3 regions of the Agrobacterium sp. NPDC090283 genome follow, and region 3 is predicted to be linked to each of the others. Evidence: predicted binding sites of a transcription regulator. Region 3 holds the regulator's gene; each other region holds the start of a gene.
What was found. The regulator LexA, encoded in region 3, represses DNA repair genes until DNA is damaged. The targets are predictions, from matches to a motif close to TGTTCNNNNTGTGTTCNG.
Positions count from the first base shown of each region.

Region 1: a site for LexA is predicted at 2,645-2,662, ahead of ACIQUH_RS24280 (MazG nucleotide pyrophosphohydrolase domain-containing protein). Genes of this name have one in related genera too.
Region 2: a site for LexA is predicted at 2,431-2,448, ahead of ACIQUH_RS21515 (DNA recombination protein RmuC). Genes of this name have one in related genera too.

Region 1 is NZ_JBIVYG010000022.1:29,641-35,047, forward strand. It holds gene tldD (metalloprotease TldD) at 1-309, shown strand, start outside; gene ACIQUH_RS24265 (bleomycin resistance protein) at 665-1,102, shown strand; gene ACIQUH_RS24270 (HAD family hydrolase) at 1,107-1,781, shown strand; gene ACIQUH_RS24275 (hypothetical protein) at 1,925-2,287, shown strand; gene ACIQUH_RS24280 (MazG nucleotide pyrophosphohydrolase domain-containing protein) at 2,338-2,643, opposite strand; gene ACIQUH_RS24285 (sulfite exporter TauE/SafE family protein) at 2,797-3,576, shown strand; gene pdxH (pyridoxamine 5'-phosphate oxidase) at 3,751-4,371, opposite strand; gene ACIQUH_RS24295 (RT0821/Lpp0805 family surface protein) at 4,428-4,877, shown strand; gene ACIQUH_RS24300 (DnaJ C-terminal domain-containing protein) at 5,089-5,407, shown strand, end outside.
Region 2 is NZ_JBIVYG010000017.1:49,274-54,680, forward strand. It holds gene ACIQUH_RS21495 (hypothetical protein) at 1-9, shown strand, start outside; gene truA (tRNA pseudouridine(38-40) synthase TruA) at 32-835, opposite strand; gene fmt (methionyl-tRNA formyltransferase) at 835-1,770, opposite strand; gene def (peptide deformylase) at 1,818-2,330, opposite strand; gene ACIQUH_RS21515 (DNA recombination protein RmuC) at 2,480-3,673, shown strand; gene ACIQUH_RS21520 (ribokinase) at 3,728-4,627, shown strand; gene trmB (tRNA (guanosine(46)-N7)-methyltransferase TrmB) at 4,691-5,389, opposite strand.
Region 3 is NZ_JBIVYG010000001.1:538,481-543,887, forward strand. It holds gene ACIQUH_RS02675 (ComEC/Rec2 family competence protein) at 1-1,015, shown strand, start outside; gene ACIQUH_RS02680 (glutathione S-transferase family protein) at 1,036-1,713, opposite strand; gene lexA (transcriptional repressor LexA) at 2,153-2,875, opposite strand; gene ACIQUH_RS02690 (TRAP transporter large permease subunit) at 3,123-4,382, opposite strand; gene ACIQUH_RS02695 (TRAP transporter small permease) at 4,379-4,912, opposite strand; gene ACIQUH_RS02700 (TRAP transporter substrate-binding protein) at 5,032-5,407, opposite strand, start outside.

The DNA.
Region 1 (5,407 bases), on a different contig from region 3:
TCCGTGAAGAAGGGCATTTACGCCGTCTCCTTCGGCGGCGGCCAGGTGGATATCACGTCCGGCAAATTCGTGTTCGGCTGCACCGAGGCCTACCTCATCGAAAACGGCAGGATCGGCGCGCCGGTAAAGGGCGCGATGCTGATCGGCAACGGGCCAGATGCGATGAAGCGCGTGTCGATGATCGGCAACGATTCCAAACTCGATACCGGCATCGGCAATTGCGGCAAGGCCGGACAATGGGTGCCTGTTGGCGTCGGCCAGCCGCATCTGCGCATGGACCAGATCACCGTCGGCGGTACGAAGGCGTAGGCGGTGGTTTTCGGGTGATTGCACTCAGTTGAGTCGATAACGCGGACAAAACGACGTGGCACCCTATACCCGGTCCGTCATTCCGGCCTTGAGCCGGAATCCAGTCGACGCGCGTCGGCGCGGCGGGACGACTCTTTTCAGCCCAAGGACTTGGGCTGGCTGGATTCCGGCTCAAGGCCGGAATGACGGCAGAAAGAGTCGCAACCGCACTGAGCCTGTCGCCATCCTGTCAGCCCATAGTCCCGCACATGGCTGCCATGATGAGGTTTTCTCTGGTATGCGGCCGGGAAGAGGATAAGATCGACACTTATGGCAAGCCCATCCTCCCACCGGGCCTGCGCGGCATAAGGAGACCATGACCATCATACGAAATGCCCTCGTTCCTGAACTTGCCGTCAGCGACTGGCAGAAAAGCCGCGCCTTTTATTGCGACCTGATCGGTTTTCATGTGGTCTACGAGCGCCCCGAAGAGGGCTTCACCTATCTAGCGCTGGGTGATGCGGAGCTGATGATCGACCAGATCGGCGCGACCCGGACATTCGTGACTGATAATGCCGCACTCGAATTTCCGCTCGGCCGCGGCATGAACCTGCAGCTCGCCGTTCCCTCCCTGCAACCCATTCTTTCCCGGCTGGAGCGATCCTTGATCGACCTCGTCATGCCGCTTGAGGAAAAATGGTACAGGCGCGGCACGGTCGAAGTGGGCAACCGGCAATTCATCGTCGCCGATCCCGACGGTTATCTGATCCGCCCGTTCGAAAGCCTCGGCGAACGCCCCTTCCGGTTCGGTTAAAGCCATGCTGCCTTTTCTTCCACAGGCCTTGGTTTTCGACATGGACGGATTGCTGATCGAAAGCGAGAGGCTCTATCGCGATTCATTTCTGGCTGCCTCGGAGGAAGGCGGCCATGGCATGAAGGTCGAGACCTATCAGAAGGTCTGCGGCAGCCCCTGGGACGTCATAACCGGCACCATCTTTGCCGATTACGGCGCGGATTTTCCCATCGACAGCTTCCGCGACGCCTGGCTCCGGCATCTTGGCGTGATGATGGCGGAGGGCGTGGCATTGAAGCCGGGCGTCGTCGACATTCTCGATCTGCTTGACCGGCTCGATATCCGCCGCGCCATCGCCACCTCGTCGCGGCACGATTCGGTGACGCGCCATCTCGGCCCCCACGATCTTCTCAGACGTTTCGACACCATCGTCGCGCGCGGTGATTATACCGAGCCGAAACCCGCGCCCATGCCCTATCTGACCGCGGCTCGACGGCTTTCCCTCGATCCGGGTCGCTGCCTTGCGCTGGAAGATTCCTATTCGGGCGTACGCTCGGCCTCATCGGCGGGCATGATGACGATCATGGTGCCTGACGTGGCACCGCCGACCGAGGAAATGAGGGAGAAGTGCATTACCATCGCAAGCGACCTTCATGCGGTGGCAAGGCTTTTGCAGGAAACACAACCGTCAGGGGCGTGAAAGCAAACCATAAGCCCGAGACCATGTCACATGGTCTTTGCCATTGGCCTCTATAGTGAATGTCATATTGGTCGGCGCGCCGATTGTGTCTGGGTTCCTCTTTCAGCGCACCATAAATCGGGGCGGTCATGCAGCTTGTTGCCGTGTCGCTTGCGACGCTGATTTTGCTTTTTCTTTCGATATTTCAGATTGCCCTTGCGGCCGGTGCGCCATTCGGCCGTTTCGCCTGGGGCGGCGAATACAGGATCCTGCCCTCCACGCAACGCGTTGCCAGCGGGGCATCTGTCCCGATCTACTCTCTCGCCGCGTCTTTCCTGCTGCAAAAAGCTGGCTTCGTCGGCCTCTGGCCCGCGGCCTGGATTGAGCCCGTCATCTGGACCATGGCCTGCACTCTCTCGGTGATCGCCGGATTGAACTCTATATCGCGAAGCCGCCCAGAACGGCTGATCATGACGCCGTTATCCGGGCTTCTCGCAATTCTGTTCTTTGTCGTCGAACGCTTGTAACCGCAGCGATGGACGGGGGTCCAAGCATAGCCGCCGCCCGCCGCAAACCATCATTTCGACGGCTTGAAACGCCACTTTCGCTCGATCGCACCTTCGATATCGAGACCATTCTGATGCGCCAATAACAGCACATGGCCGAGAAGATCGGCGGTTTCATCGGCCAGATCCCGCTTCATCTCCTCTTCGCTCCTGCCTTTGCTGCGCCCCCGCCCCGTCAGCCGGTTCCAGGCCTGCGTCACCTCGCCCACCTCTTCCTGAAGCTTTAGCATGTACCAGTCCGGATCACGGGCGATCCCGTTTTCATCGGCATATTTCTGCGAGGCCGCCTCGAACTGGCGCATCATGGACATGAGCATTTGTTCATCCTTTGTTCGTGCGCTACCACTCTAATCACGATTCTCCGGCGACGTCGATTCCAAAGCGCTCGGTCAGAGAGCGGATGGTATTTGCGCGACAGGCGCCTGCCGGCTGGATTAAGAGAGAGGTATTCGAAAACCGTGTCGTCACCCATGCCCTCGCTCGATTTTTTCTCATCGCTCATCACCGCACATAGCCCGACATCGCTTGCGATGTTTGCTGGCGCCGCCTTTCTCGCCGGCCTTGCCCGCGGCTTTTCCGGTTTCGGCGCGGCGCTCATCTTCATCCCGCTCGCCAGCGCCATCGTCGGGCCGCGTATCGCGTCAGCGGTTCTGCTGGTGGTGGACGGCGTATTGACGCTCGGCATGATACCGCCCGCCTTTCGCATGGCGGACCGGCGCGAAGTCTTCACCATGGCGGCCGGCGCATTTGTCGGCGTGCCGCTCGGAACCCTGTTGCTTTCGAAGGGCGATCCGCTCACCCTTCGCTGGCTCATCTCCGGCGTGGTCGTGGTGCTGCTGGTGTTTCTGGTGTCCGGCTGGCGTTACAGCGGCCGGCCGAAAACACCGCTCACCCTCTTCACCGGGCTTCTCGCCGGGCTGTTTTCGGGGGCTGCGCAACTGGGCGGCCCGCCCGTCGTCGCCTATTGGCTGGGCGGGGCGCTGAAAGGCGCTTTCGTGCGCGCCAATGTCATTCTTTATTTCGCGGTTTCGACGGTGTTCTCCATCGCCAGCTATTTTGTCGGTGGCCTGTTCACCGTCGATGTCTTCGTGTTTTTCCTGCTGGCCCTGCCCTTTTATGGGGCGGGCCTTTATGCTGGCGCGCGGCTGCATGGGCTTGCCGACGAGGCGGCGTTCCGGCGCATCTGCTATGGGTTGATCGCCATCTCCGCCGTCATCGGACTGCCGCTGTTCGATTCGTTGCTGAAATAGGCGAAGACAGGGACTGCCTTCAACTGCAACAGCAGTGTGCTTCCTTCTCCGTCATCCTCGCCCTTGAGGCGAGGATCCACAACCACGCGCGACAATGGATCCTCGGGTCAAGCCCGAGGATGACGTCGAGTTTGGCGTGAGATTTCACCAACAACCCGAACGCCTTCGCCGCAATCAGGGATACATGCGGACCTTGGACCATGCACCATCGGGCGTCTCGCGACGGAATTCGATGCGGTCGTGCAGGCGGAACTTGCGGTCGTGCCAGAATTCGATGCTGACGGGGCGGATGCGGAAACCGGACCAATGGGACGGGCGCGGAATTTCGCCGATCGCATATCTGGCGGTATATTCGGCCACTGCTTTTTCCAGCGCGAACCGGCCTTCCAGCGGCCGCGACTGTTTGGAAGCCCAGGCGCCGATGCGGCTGCCGCGCGGGCGCGAGGCGTAATAGATATCCGCCTCCTCGTCGCTGACGATCTCCACCTCGCCGCGCAGGCGCACCTGACGCCGCAGGCTTTTCCAGTGGAAACACATGGCCGCTTTTTTCTGGCCGAGGATCTCCTGGCCCTTCTGGCTTTCGAAATTCGTGTAGAAAACAAAGCCGCGGTCGTCGACGCCTTTCAGCAGCACCATGCGCACATTCGGCAGGCCATTTTCGTCCACGGTGGCAAGCGCCACCGCGTTCGGATCGTTGATTTCGGAAGCCGTCGCGTCCTTCAGCCATTCGGCAAAAAGCGTGAAAGGTTCATTTTCTTCCGTGAAGTCACTGGATGTTAACCCCGTTTCCGACATATTGACTAAAATGCTCCCGAGCTGATTTGGACCCCAGAGATGATCTCTGGTGAAAGATGGTGACCGTCATAGCAAAGTCGAACAGTCGAACAAAGAGCCTCCTTTCGTCGGTAGCGGAAGTTTCCGCCGTCGTGTCAATGCTCGTGGTGCTGAGCGGCTGCGTCAGCCTCGATCTGTTCGGTGGCGACAAGGTCGACCGCTCGCTTTCCACGGCATCCGTTCCCAACCAGCCGAACAACGCGCCGCAGACGGACGATGCGACGATCCGCAATGCGGTAACGTCCGCCGATCTCGCCAAGCTCGCCGACCAGCCGCTGCCCTGGGCCAACGCCGCCACCGGCAGCGCCGGCGTCGTCACCGCCATTCACGAAGACAAATCCAGCGGTTTCGTCTGCCGCGATTTCAGGACGACGCGCCACTCCTTCGAGGGCGTTGCGAGCTATGCCGGACAGGCCTGCCTGTCGGAAACCGGCGAATGGCTGCTGACCCGCTTCGAGCAGAAATAATCTGTTTACCCTGCCATGGGGAATAAAGCCGGCCTCGGTGCGGCGCGCTCCTCCGTAAAGGAGTGATTAGCAACTTATTGCAACAGTCGACGTTGATTAAACCGAGGGCGTGCAGGCGAATGATCGCGGGCATCCCTTTTCGGAGGGGTTAGTTTCAGGATTGCGCCATGAAGGGCGGCAGGCACCTGAGCCAACGTAACTGGTGTTTCGCATGCGCGATCCATATTCAATCCTCGGCGTAAAACGTGACGCCCGCCACGAGGAAATCAAGGCCGCCTGGCGCACGAAGGCGAAAACCGTCCATCCGGACGCCAATCGCGACGATCCCGATGCTTCGGCGCGATTCGCCGAGATCGGGCAGGCTTATGATCTCCTCAAAGACCCGAAAAAACGCGATCTGTACGACCAGGCCCGCAAGGCGGCCGAGAAGAAGCAGCGCGGCGAAACCATCATGCAGCAGCGGGAAGCCGCGCGCGAAGCCGCCGAGCGCGCCAAGGCCGCCGAAAAGCTGATGGAGGAACTGGCCCGCG
Region 2 (5,407 bases), on a different contig from region 3:
CCCGCCTGAGAAGCGGCCTGGGTTTTAGAGCTCAGTCTGTATCCTCAGCCATATCGACTTCAGGGTACCGACGGCGCGGCGGAATGACGTCGGGATAATCGACCTGCATGAAATAAAGACCGTCCGGCGGCGCGACCGGGCCGCAGGCCTTGCGGTCCCGCGCCTCCAGTGCGGCACGCACATCCTCCGGCGTCATCGTGCCTTCGCCCGCCAGTTTCAGCGTGCCGGCGAAAGAGCGGATCTGGTTATGCAGGAAGCTCTGCGCAGTCGCGCGGATTTCGATGAGATCGCCGGTGCGCGTCACATCCAGCCGGTCGAGCGTGCGCACCGGGCTGTTCGCCTGACAATGCACGGAACGGAAGGTGGTGAAATCATGCCGGCCGACGAGCATCTGCGCGGCTTCATGCATGCGCTCATGATCCATGTCCTTCGACACCCACCATGCCCGCTTGTGCTCCAGCGCCAGCCGGGCCTTGCGGCAGATGATGCGGTAGAGGTAGTGCCGACGAAGAGCGGAAAACCGGGCGTCGAAATCCTCGGTCACGGAAGCGGCATCGAGGACGGCTACGGCCTCACCGGCCATGGCGAGATGCGCATTGAGCGCGTTACGAAGCTTGTAGGGTTCCCATTCTCGGGAAAGATCGACGTGGACGACCTGCCCGACGGCATGCACGCCGGAATCGGTGCGGCCGGCGCCGCGAATGGAAACGCTCTCTCCCGTCAACGACCGGACAGCAGCTTCCAAAGCACCCTGAACCGAAGGGCCGTTTTCCTGTCTCTGCCAGCCGTAATAGGACGTGCCGTCATATTCGACGGTCATGCGGAAACGTGGCATCAGCCGAGCCTCGTTGTCGCCGGAACCGGCGTACCGCGCACGAAATCGGCCGCCGACATCGGCTTGCCGCCAGCCTTCTGCAAGCGGGTGAGCCGCACGGCACCGCTGCCGCAGGCAATGGTGAGCGCATCATCCAGCGCCGCACCGGCTTCTCCCATGCCGCTAGCCAGCTCGGACGCCAGAACCTTCACGCGCTCGGCTTTGCCGCCGATATCCATCTCCAGCCAGGCGCCGGGAAACGGCGAAAGGCCGCGAATGTGATTGTGCACATCCTGCGCTGGCCTTGAAAAATCGATGCGGGTTTCGCCCTTGTCGATCTTTGCAGCGTAGAGAACGCCCTCTTCCGCCTGGGTGACGAGAGGCAGGTCACCGGCTTCCAGCTTGGCCATCGCCTGCCGCATCAGCCGCGCGCCGGCCAGCATCAGGCTGTCGTGCAATTCGCCAGCCGTCATATTCTCGCCGATTGCGATCTTGGCGGTGAGCGCGACGGGGCCGGTATCGAGCCCCTTTTCCATTTTCATGACCATCATGCCGGTCTCGGCATCGCCGGCCATGATCGCCCGCTGGATGGGTGCAGCACCGCGCCAGCGCGGCAGCAGGGAGGCGTGACCATTGTAACAGCCAAGGCGCGTGCCGCTGAGGATCGCTTCCGGCAGCAGCAGACCGTAGGCCACGACAACCGCGACATCGGCATTGAAGTCCCGGAATTGCTGGCGGTCTTCCTCAGCCTTGAAGTTCACCGGCGTCAGCACAGGCAGGCCCAAAAGCTCGGCGGCCTGATGCACCGGTGACTTCTGCAGATCGAGGCCACGGCGGCCGCCGGGACGCGGCGGCTGGGTGTAGACGGCAACGATCTCGTGGCCCGCCTCCACCAGTGCACGCAATGTGGGAACGGAAAATTCCGGCGTACCCATAAAAATGATGCGAAGAGCCATCGTCGCCCCCTGCCCTGTTTTCCGTTCCATCTCCCAAAGGAGAAGGATCAGATCTTTGCGCGGGCCGCTTTCGTGAATTTCTTGATGACCATGTCGCGCTTCAGCCGCGAAATATGGTCGATGAAGAGAACGCCGTTCAGGTGATCGATCTCGTGCTGCAGGCAGGTTGCAAGCAGACCATCCGCCTCGACCGTCTGCTGCTTGCCGTCACGGCCGACATATTGCACCGTGAGCGACGCGGGACGCTCGACCTCGGCATAATAATCGGGAATGGAGAGGCAACCTTCCTCATAGGTCGAGACATCGTCCGACACTTTGAGGATTTCGGGATTGATGAAGACGATCGGGGTCTTTTCCTCGCCTTCACGCGCAACGTCGATCACCAGCATGCGGCGCGGCACGCCGATCTGAATGGCGGCGAGGCCGATACCCGGCGCATCATACATGGTTTCGAGCATGTCGTCGGCAAGGCGCAGCACCTCGGCATCCACCTGTTCGATGGGCCTGGATTGCTGGCGCAGCACGGGATCGGGCAAAATGATAAGCGGTTTGATGGTCATGGCTTCCCATAACGTATCTCTCGCGCCGAGGAAATAAAAAACACGAGGGTGAAAACGGCTTGCGTCGTCCACCGCATTCGACTCATTTCCGCCGCAGGAATGTTCTTGTTTTGATCTTCCGAATCACTGGAAATCTGCTAGATTTAATCATGAACATAGATTTCTCCGTTCTCCTTACCCCCGCACTCCGCGCGGGCTCCGTCGATATCAGCTTCGGCGCGCTGCTCGCGGCTCTGGTTTTCGGGCTGGTCATCACATGGCTGGTCACGACAAACCGCGCAAAAAAAGCGGGAGCCGACGGTGAAATCTCCGATCTCCTGAAAACACAGTCCGAATTGCATGGCCGGATCGCGGCCATGGCGGAAACGCTCGGCACCCGCCAGACCGAGATGAGCCAGACGCTGAACCAGCGCCTTGACGGCATGTCACAGCGCCTTGGCGAAACGCTGACGGAACAGACCCGGTCGACCCATGAGAATCTGAGCCGCCTGCAGGAACGCCTGGCGGTGATCGATGCCGCACAGGGCAATATTCAGGATTTGGCGAAAGACGTGGTCGGGCTGCAGGCGATCCTTTCCAACAAGCAGACGCGCGGTGCCTTCGGACAGGCGCGCATGGAAACGTTGATCGCCGATGCGCTTCCCAACGGGGCCTTTCAGCTGCAGCCGACGCTTTCCAACGGCTACCGGCCGGATTGCACCATCAAAATGCCGAACAATGCGCCGCCGCTGGTCATCGACGCCAAGTTTCCGCTGGAAGCATGGAACGCTATCAAGGCGGATGAGACGCCGGAAACCAAACGCGCAGCCGTGCAGCAGTTCCGCCGCGATATGGAGGTACATATTCGCGACGTCGCGGAGAAATACCTCATTCGCGGCGAGACACAGGACACGGCCTTCATCTTCGTGCCGTCCGAATCGATCTTCGCCGACATTCACCAGCATTTCGAATATCTCGTGCAGCGCGCCCACCGCGCCCGCGTCGTCATCGTTTCGCCATCGCTGCTGATGCTGTCGGTGCAGGTCATTCAGTCGGTTTTGAAAGACCAGCGCATGCGCGAGCAGGCGCATCTCATCCAGGGCGAAGTGGCGCTGCTCATGGACGATGTGCGGCGGCTGGACGACCGGACGCGCAAGCTGCAGGCCCATTTCGGGCTGGCGCAGAAGGACATCGACATGATGCTGATCTCTTCCGACAAGGTGCTGGCGCGCGGCCAGAAGATCGAAGGCCTCGATTTCTCGCCGACGGAAAAAGAGGCTCCGCATGGGGAAATCGAACAGGCCCGTCGCTTTGCGGAAAACAGAGCCGGTGCAGCAAAATTGCGGGTAGTTGACGACGAGTGATCGTCTCGGGCAAAGTCGCCGCCTCGCTCAAATTTCATACGGACCCAGCGCCCCATGATTACTGTTTTCGGCTCCATCAACATGGACCTTGTTGCCACCGCCAAACGCCTGCCCAAGCCCGGTGAAACAGTCACGGGCGAGACTTTTTCCACGGCCGCCGGCGGCAAGGGAGCCAATCAGGCACTGGCCGCGCGGCGTGCAGGCGCCACCGTCAAGATGGCGGGCGCTGCCGGCGATGATACCTTTGCCGCACCAGCGCTGACCTTGCTGCGCGATGCAGGTACCGATCTGTCATTGGTCAAAACCGCACCCGGCCCGACGGGAACGGCGGTGATCCTGATCGGTGAAGGCGGAGAGAACATGATCTCGGTCATTCCCGCCGCCAATGGCGAAGTTTCCGCCTCCGACGCTGCAAGGACAATATCAGAGATGGCTACGGGCGATATTCTGATGTTGCAGTTCGAGATCCCCGCGCCTGCCATCGAAGCGGCGCTGACGGCTGCAAAGGCAAAGCGCATCACCACCGTGATCAATACCGCACCATTGACGTCTGACGCGCCCCGCCTTGCCGGCCTCGCTGATATCGTCATTGCCAATGAAACCGAGTTCGAACTGTTGATCGGCAAGAACGGGCTTTCCGCCTCCGAGCGGGAAAATGAACTCAAGACCCTGCATGACAGGACCGGTCAGACATTGATCGTCACACTTGGTGCGGATGGCGTGATTGCCATGCGCAACAGCAAGGTCTACAGGGCTTCCGGCCTCAAGATCGAGCCGGTCGACACGGTCGGTGCGGGCGATACCTTCTGCGGTTATCTCGCCGCCAGCCTCGATCAGGGGATGGATTTCGAAACGGCGCTGAAGCGCGCCGCCGTTGCGGGTTCGCTCGCCTGCACGCGCGCCGGTGCCCAGCCCTCCATTCCGCTGGCAGCGGAAGTGGATGCAGCGCTCTAAGGGATCAGGCCGTTAGCGTATTTTCCCGACGTGGAACCGCTACGCCGTTTTGCTGGCAATGCTTCAGCGACGGATGAAGGTGAGATAGGCCGAGCTGCGGCCTTCTCTTTTTGCCTTGTTCTCATAACGCGTGCCCGGCCAGTTGGCATAGGGCGTGCGCCAGTCGTCAGCGCTTGTCGCCGTCCATTCAAAACCGCCATGCCGGGCGCAATGCTGCAGCGTCCAGTTGACGTAAGTATCGATATCCGATGCAAAGCAGAACTTGCCGCCGGGTTTCAACACACGATGGAAACGGGCGAGATTGACGTCGGAGACGAAACGGCGCTTCCAGTGCTTCTTCTTCGGCCACGGATCGGGATAAAGCAGATCGATGTGATCGATCGACCCCTCGGGCAGCCAGTCCAGCAGCTGCGTCGCGTCATCGTCGTAAAGGCGGATATTCATCAGCTCGCGCTCGCGAACGGTGGCAAGCAGCTTGGCCATGGAATTCACGAAGGGCTCGACGCCGATGAAACCCGTTTCGGGATTTTCGACCGCACGGTGGGCGAGATGCTCGCCGCCGCCGAAACCGATCTCCAGACGGATCGATCGTACATCCGCAGGAAAAAGAGCAACGAGATTTTGCGGGGGCACGCTTTCCAGATCGATCTTCAGCAAAGGCAGCAGGTTTTCGATCGTATCGACCTGCTGATTGCGCAGGGGTTTGCCCTTGCGTCTGCCAAAAAACGCTTCCGTCGCGCGCGAACGCCGTTCTTCCGTCATCTCATACTCTCAAGAACA
Region 3 (5,407 bases):
GGTCTATTCAGTCGAGCATTTTCAGCGTGTCACCACCTATGGACTTTTCGCCAATCTGGCCGCCATGCCGCTGATGTCGCTCATCGTCATGCCCTTCGGCCTTGTCGCCATGTTGCTGATGCCCTTCGGGCTCGACGCGCCATTCCTGAAGGTCATGGGTTACGGCATGGCCCTCGTCATCGAGGTTGCGCAGGAGGTGGCGTCCTGGGGAGGAAGTGCGGCAACGGGACGTCCCCATGACTGGTTTCTGGGTCTCGCCTCGGCTGGTTTTCTGCTGCTGACATTGCTGCGCAGCCGGCTTGCGCTTCTGGGCATGCCGTTTCTGTTCCTCGCCTTTGGCCTGTCGGCGGCCGCGGCCTATCGCAATCCGCCTGATCTGCTCGTTCATGAGGATGGTGAGCTGGTGGCGTTACTGGAGGACGGTAAAGTCTATACGACGAAAACACAGCCGCAGGGTTTCGTTTATGGTCAGTGGCAAAGGGCGCTGCTTTTGCCGGAACAGCCTGTGCCGCCGGTCTTTCTCAAGAGCGAGACCAAGACAGCCAAAGTGGCTTTGACCACGAAGGCGAAGCTCGATCCGAAAGAGATGAGCGCTGTCGCCCGGCGGATGACGGTGGCCCTGAGAGACGCCGCACCCGGTGTTTTCACCTGCAGCAAAGGTATATGGTGCGCAGCGCGCGCGGGAAGCGGCGAATGGATCATCGTTCTGGAAGACGGTCGCTTTGCCGGAAAGGCCTGCGATATCGCCGATATCGTCATCGTTTCCCGCAGAACCTCCTTCTCCCAATGCCGCTCGGGCGCGCTCCTGTTGAATCGCGATATTTTGCGACGGATCGGTTCGCTGGAGCTGGACTTCGCAGACAGCGATCAGGCAGGGGTGGTCGGCAGGTTGGGCGCCGCAATCGCCGGAATGGACAGGCCCTGGAGCGAACATCGCTATTACGACTGGAAAAGCGGCCATTTTGAACACGACCTGCCTGATGCCGTGACCCGGTTGCTGGCGGCGCCGCAATAAAGTGCCGCCAGCATGGATCGTCAGGCCCTTATGCGCAAATCCGCGGTCACGTCGCCGATCCCGGCGATTTCCTCTTCATGCGCCGCGTCGCGCCATGTCTCCTTCAGTCCGGCCTCGTACCATTCGCGCATGGCGGGAAGGGCAAGCAGCCGGTCGCAATAGGCTTTTGCCGCGGGCGAAAGTTCCGCCCCATAGCTCTGGAAACGAAAGGCCACCGGGCAGAAGAAGGCATCGACCGCCGTGAATTTCTGGCCCGCAAGATAAGGCCCGCCGAATTTCGCGAGACCTTCGCTCCACAGCGCATCGATGCGCTTTATATCGGCCGCAAGCCCGGTGTCGCCACCCTTCGGTTTTACGCGAATGCCGACCGACATGGGATATAGATTGCGCAGCGAAGAAAAGCCCGCATGCATTTCGCTCGCCGCCGAACGAGACCAGGCCCTTGCCTGCTTGTCGCTCGCCCAGACGCCCTGGTGTCGCTCCGCCAGATATTCGGCGATCGACAGCGATTCCCAAACCGTCACTCCCTCATCGACAAGGCAGGGTACCTTGCCGGTCGGAGAGAAGGTGGAGAAGGAAACGCCTTCGCCGAAGGGAACGAGTTTTTCATCGAAGGCGATGCCGAGCGTGCGCATCAATACCCACGGCCGCAGCGACCATGAGGAATAGTTCTTGTTGGCAATATAAAGATCGTACATGACGTGCTCCCCGATATGACGCGCATTTCTATAACGGCGGATGGGCCTTGGAATATTGCAAATAATCCATGGCTCCCATAAGCGGCATTGATGGATGGGAAGGTGAGGTCAGGGAAAAAGAGGCGCATCCACGTCACCACCTGGAGATGACGGCGAGACATATGGCGACGCGATTTGCAACCTGCATCCTCGCTCAAGGAGATGAAGGGTGCTCATTTCCTTGAATTCAACCAGCCGCCTCTTTGCCCTTTCCTGCAGCACAACGAAAACATCTGGCATGAATCCGGAACCATCCTTCATGACAAAAGACGCGCCGATCCGCTGGACGATTTCTCTTTACTTCGGCAAAGCCGCATTGTTCCAGAAAGCAAACCGCGATGCTTCAAAGGGAGCGTCATCTTTCCCGATGACGCTCCCACCGAAAAAAAGGCGCCGTCAATTAATGATAACGGCGGATCAGCCCAACCAGCTTGCCCTGGATTTTCACCCGGTCCGGTCCGAAAATACGGGTCTCATAGGCGGGATTGGCCGCTTCCAGAGCGATGGAAGCTCCCTTGCGGCGGAAACGCTTCAGGGTCGCTTCTTCATCATCCACCAGCGCGACGACGATATCGCCCGGATTGGCGGTGTTGCCGTTGCGGATGATGACGGTATCGCCATCAAAAATGCCGGCCTCGATCATCGAGTCGCCCTTGACCTCAAGAGCATAATGTTCGCCCGAACCCAGCATGTCGACCGGCACGGCCACATCGTGGGTGTTGTTCTGGATGGCGGAAATCGGCACGCCGGCGGCGATGCGGCCCATGACCGGCACGGTGACGGCGCCGCCGAGATCATTGGCTGGCGCCTTGGGGGCAGGGGCCGGTTCCGGCGTCTTCGGCTTGCCGAGGCTGCCTTCGATGACGCTGGGCGAAAAGCCGCGCTGCGGCCTCGCACCCGGCGTGTAGGCCTCCGGCAATTTGATCACTTCCAGCGCTCGTGCCCTGTTAGGTAGCCGGCGAATAAAGCCGCGCTCCTCGAGCGCGGTGATGAGCCGGTGGATGCCGGATTTGGAGGCAAGATCGAGTGCGTCCTTCATTTCATCGAAGGAGGGCGGCACGCCGGACTCTTTCATTCTTTCATGAATGAAGAGAAGCAATTCCTGCTGTTTGCGCGTGAGCATGAGGAAAACACCCTTGAGAATCGTCGTTGAAGTCGCGAAACAAATACAGAACGAACACTATATGTTCCATATGTGTTCCGCAATCCCCTAAAATTTCGTGAAGGGTGTATCGCAGATGGTGATTTGATCGTCGAAACCGTGAACAAAGCGGATTTGATTACTTAAGCGAGGTGTCTCGAACGCCAAAACCATCGGCCGGGGAGAATCGGCCGATGGTTTCCGTTGCCATTTTGCTGCGGGCTGAGTGTCAGTAGATCGTGAGCGCAGGAATGAAGCTGACCGCGATGAGAAGCAGCATCGCCATGGTGAAGAACGGCCACAATTCCCTCGTCGTCGCGCCGAGCGGCGCTCTGGCGATGGAGGACGAGATGAAGAGCGTGGTGCCGATCGGTGGCGTATAGAGCCCGATACCGAGATTGATGACCATCATCATGCCGAGCTGCACCCGGTCGAGCCCGATCATATCCGCAAGCGGCACGAAGATCGGTCCGAGAAGCAGGATCGACGGCGGCAGATCGAGCGGCATCCCGATGATCAGCATCAGGATGTTCATCATGAGAATGATCAGGATCGGGTTGGAGATATTCTCCGCCACCCAGGTGGCGAAATGCTGGGGAGCCTGATCGAAGGTGAGGACCCAGCCTACCGCCGCACTGCCCATGATGACCAGCATGACGACGCCGGTTGCCGAGCCCGCCTCGACGAAATTGTCGCAGAAACGTTTCCACGTCAGATCGCGATAAAAGAAGATGCTGAGCACGAGCGAATAGACGACAGAAAGAACGGCGACTTCCGTCGGCGTTGCAAAGCCGAAGCGCAGGCCGAGGATGATCAGGATCGGCAGAAGGATTGCCGGCAGGCTGCGGAATGCAAGGAGCGCCAGATCGCGCTTGCGGATACTTTCGTCACGCACGGCATAGCCCCGCCGCACAGCGATGGCCCAGCAGACGAAGATGAAGCCCACTGCCATGAGCAGGCCCGGCAGAATGCCGGCTATGAACAGATTGGCGATGCTGACACCGCTGACCAGCGAATAGAGGATCATCGGGATCGACGGTGGGATAAGCACGTCGATGACCGCCGAGGTGGCATTGTTGGCCGCACAGAGGGGGGCAGGGTAGCCTTGGCGTTTCTGCCATGGAATGAGCACCGAACCGAGCGCACTCGCATTGGCGACCGCCGAGCCGGAAACGCCGCCGAACACGACCGAAGAAATGACCGTCGTGGAAAGCGGGCCGCCGCGCCAGCGCTGCATGGCCTTGGAGGCGAGTTCCAGAAGCTGGGTTCCGAGTTTGCCGCCGAGCATCAGCGTGCCGGCGAGCATGAAGAACGGCAGCGCCAGCATCGGAAAAGACTGCGTCTGGTCGTAAACCTGCTGCGCCACGATCGAAAGCGGCACGTAACCGTTCCACAGCACGGCGACACCCGCAGAGATGATCAGGGCGTAGCCGACCGGAACCGCAATCATCATGAGAATACAAAATGCAATGATCATCACGATGGTCATAGCGGCATCTCCTCGGTTGCGCCGTGCGGGCGGGCATGCCAGCCGCCGGAGAGAATGCGCAGGCTCGCTGTTGCGGTCGTGACGGAGACCAATGCCGCGCCGAAGGCGATGGAATAATAGCCGATGCTGTTGGGCAGTTGCAGGACGGGGCTGATTTCTGCGCCGGCGATCTCGGCGACGACAAGCGCCTGTTGCGCGAGAATGACGAAGCTTGCGACCGTCACGAGATTGGCAAACAGCAGAACGCCCACCTTGCCGCGTTCGTCGAACTTGTCATAGATCCACTCCACTGCCATATGCGCGCCGTTCTGCGCCGCAAGGGTAATGCCGGCGACGATGAACCATGGAAACAGCATGGTCGGCAGTTCTTCCGCAAAATCCAGACCGCCGGATGTCGATAGATAGCGGACGATGACGTTTGCGGTCATGATGACCGTGAGCAGAATGCCTGACGCCACGATGATGACGCGGCAGAGGATGGCGATGAAACTGTCAACGCGATTGGCGGCGGACAAGGCTCCTTCGAGCATTGGCGCATCTCCTGAAAACTGAAACCGTATGAATGTCGGCGTGAGCGACGCTCCCGCCGATCCTGTCGGTGGACATGAAGGCGAGGTCGGGCGGCACGAGCCGGCCCGGCATCTGATCGTCAGCCCTTGGCAGCTTTTTCAAGCTCAGCGACGAAATCGCCGAAGGGCTTCTGCTTCCATGTCTCCAGCACCTGCGCGGTGGCCTTCGCGAAAGCGGCGTGGTCGATGTCTTCCACCACCTCGATAGCGGCATTGGCCTTGAATGCGGCCAGAGACGCGCTTGCCTTTTCAGCCGAGAGTTTGCGCTGAAGCGCCCCGGCCTCCTTCGCAGCCGCCTTGACCGCCTCAAAATCCTTGCCCAGCCGCCCCTCGGCGAATTTGGACATCAGGAACGGGGTGGATTCCCATTTATGGGCAGTGAGGCTGATATGTTTGTTGACCTCGTAAAGCTTGGAGCTTTCGATGTTGACAAGCGGATTTTCCTGCCCGTCCACC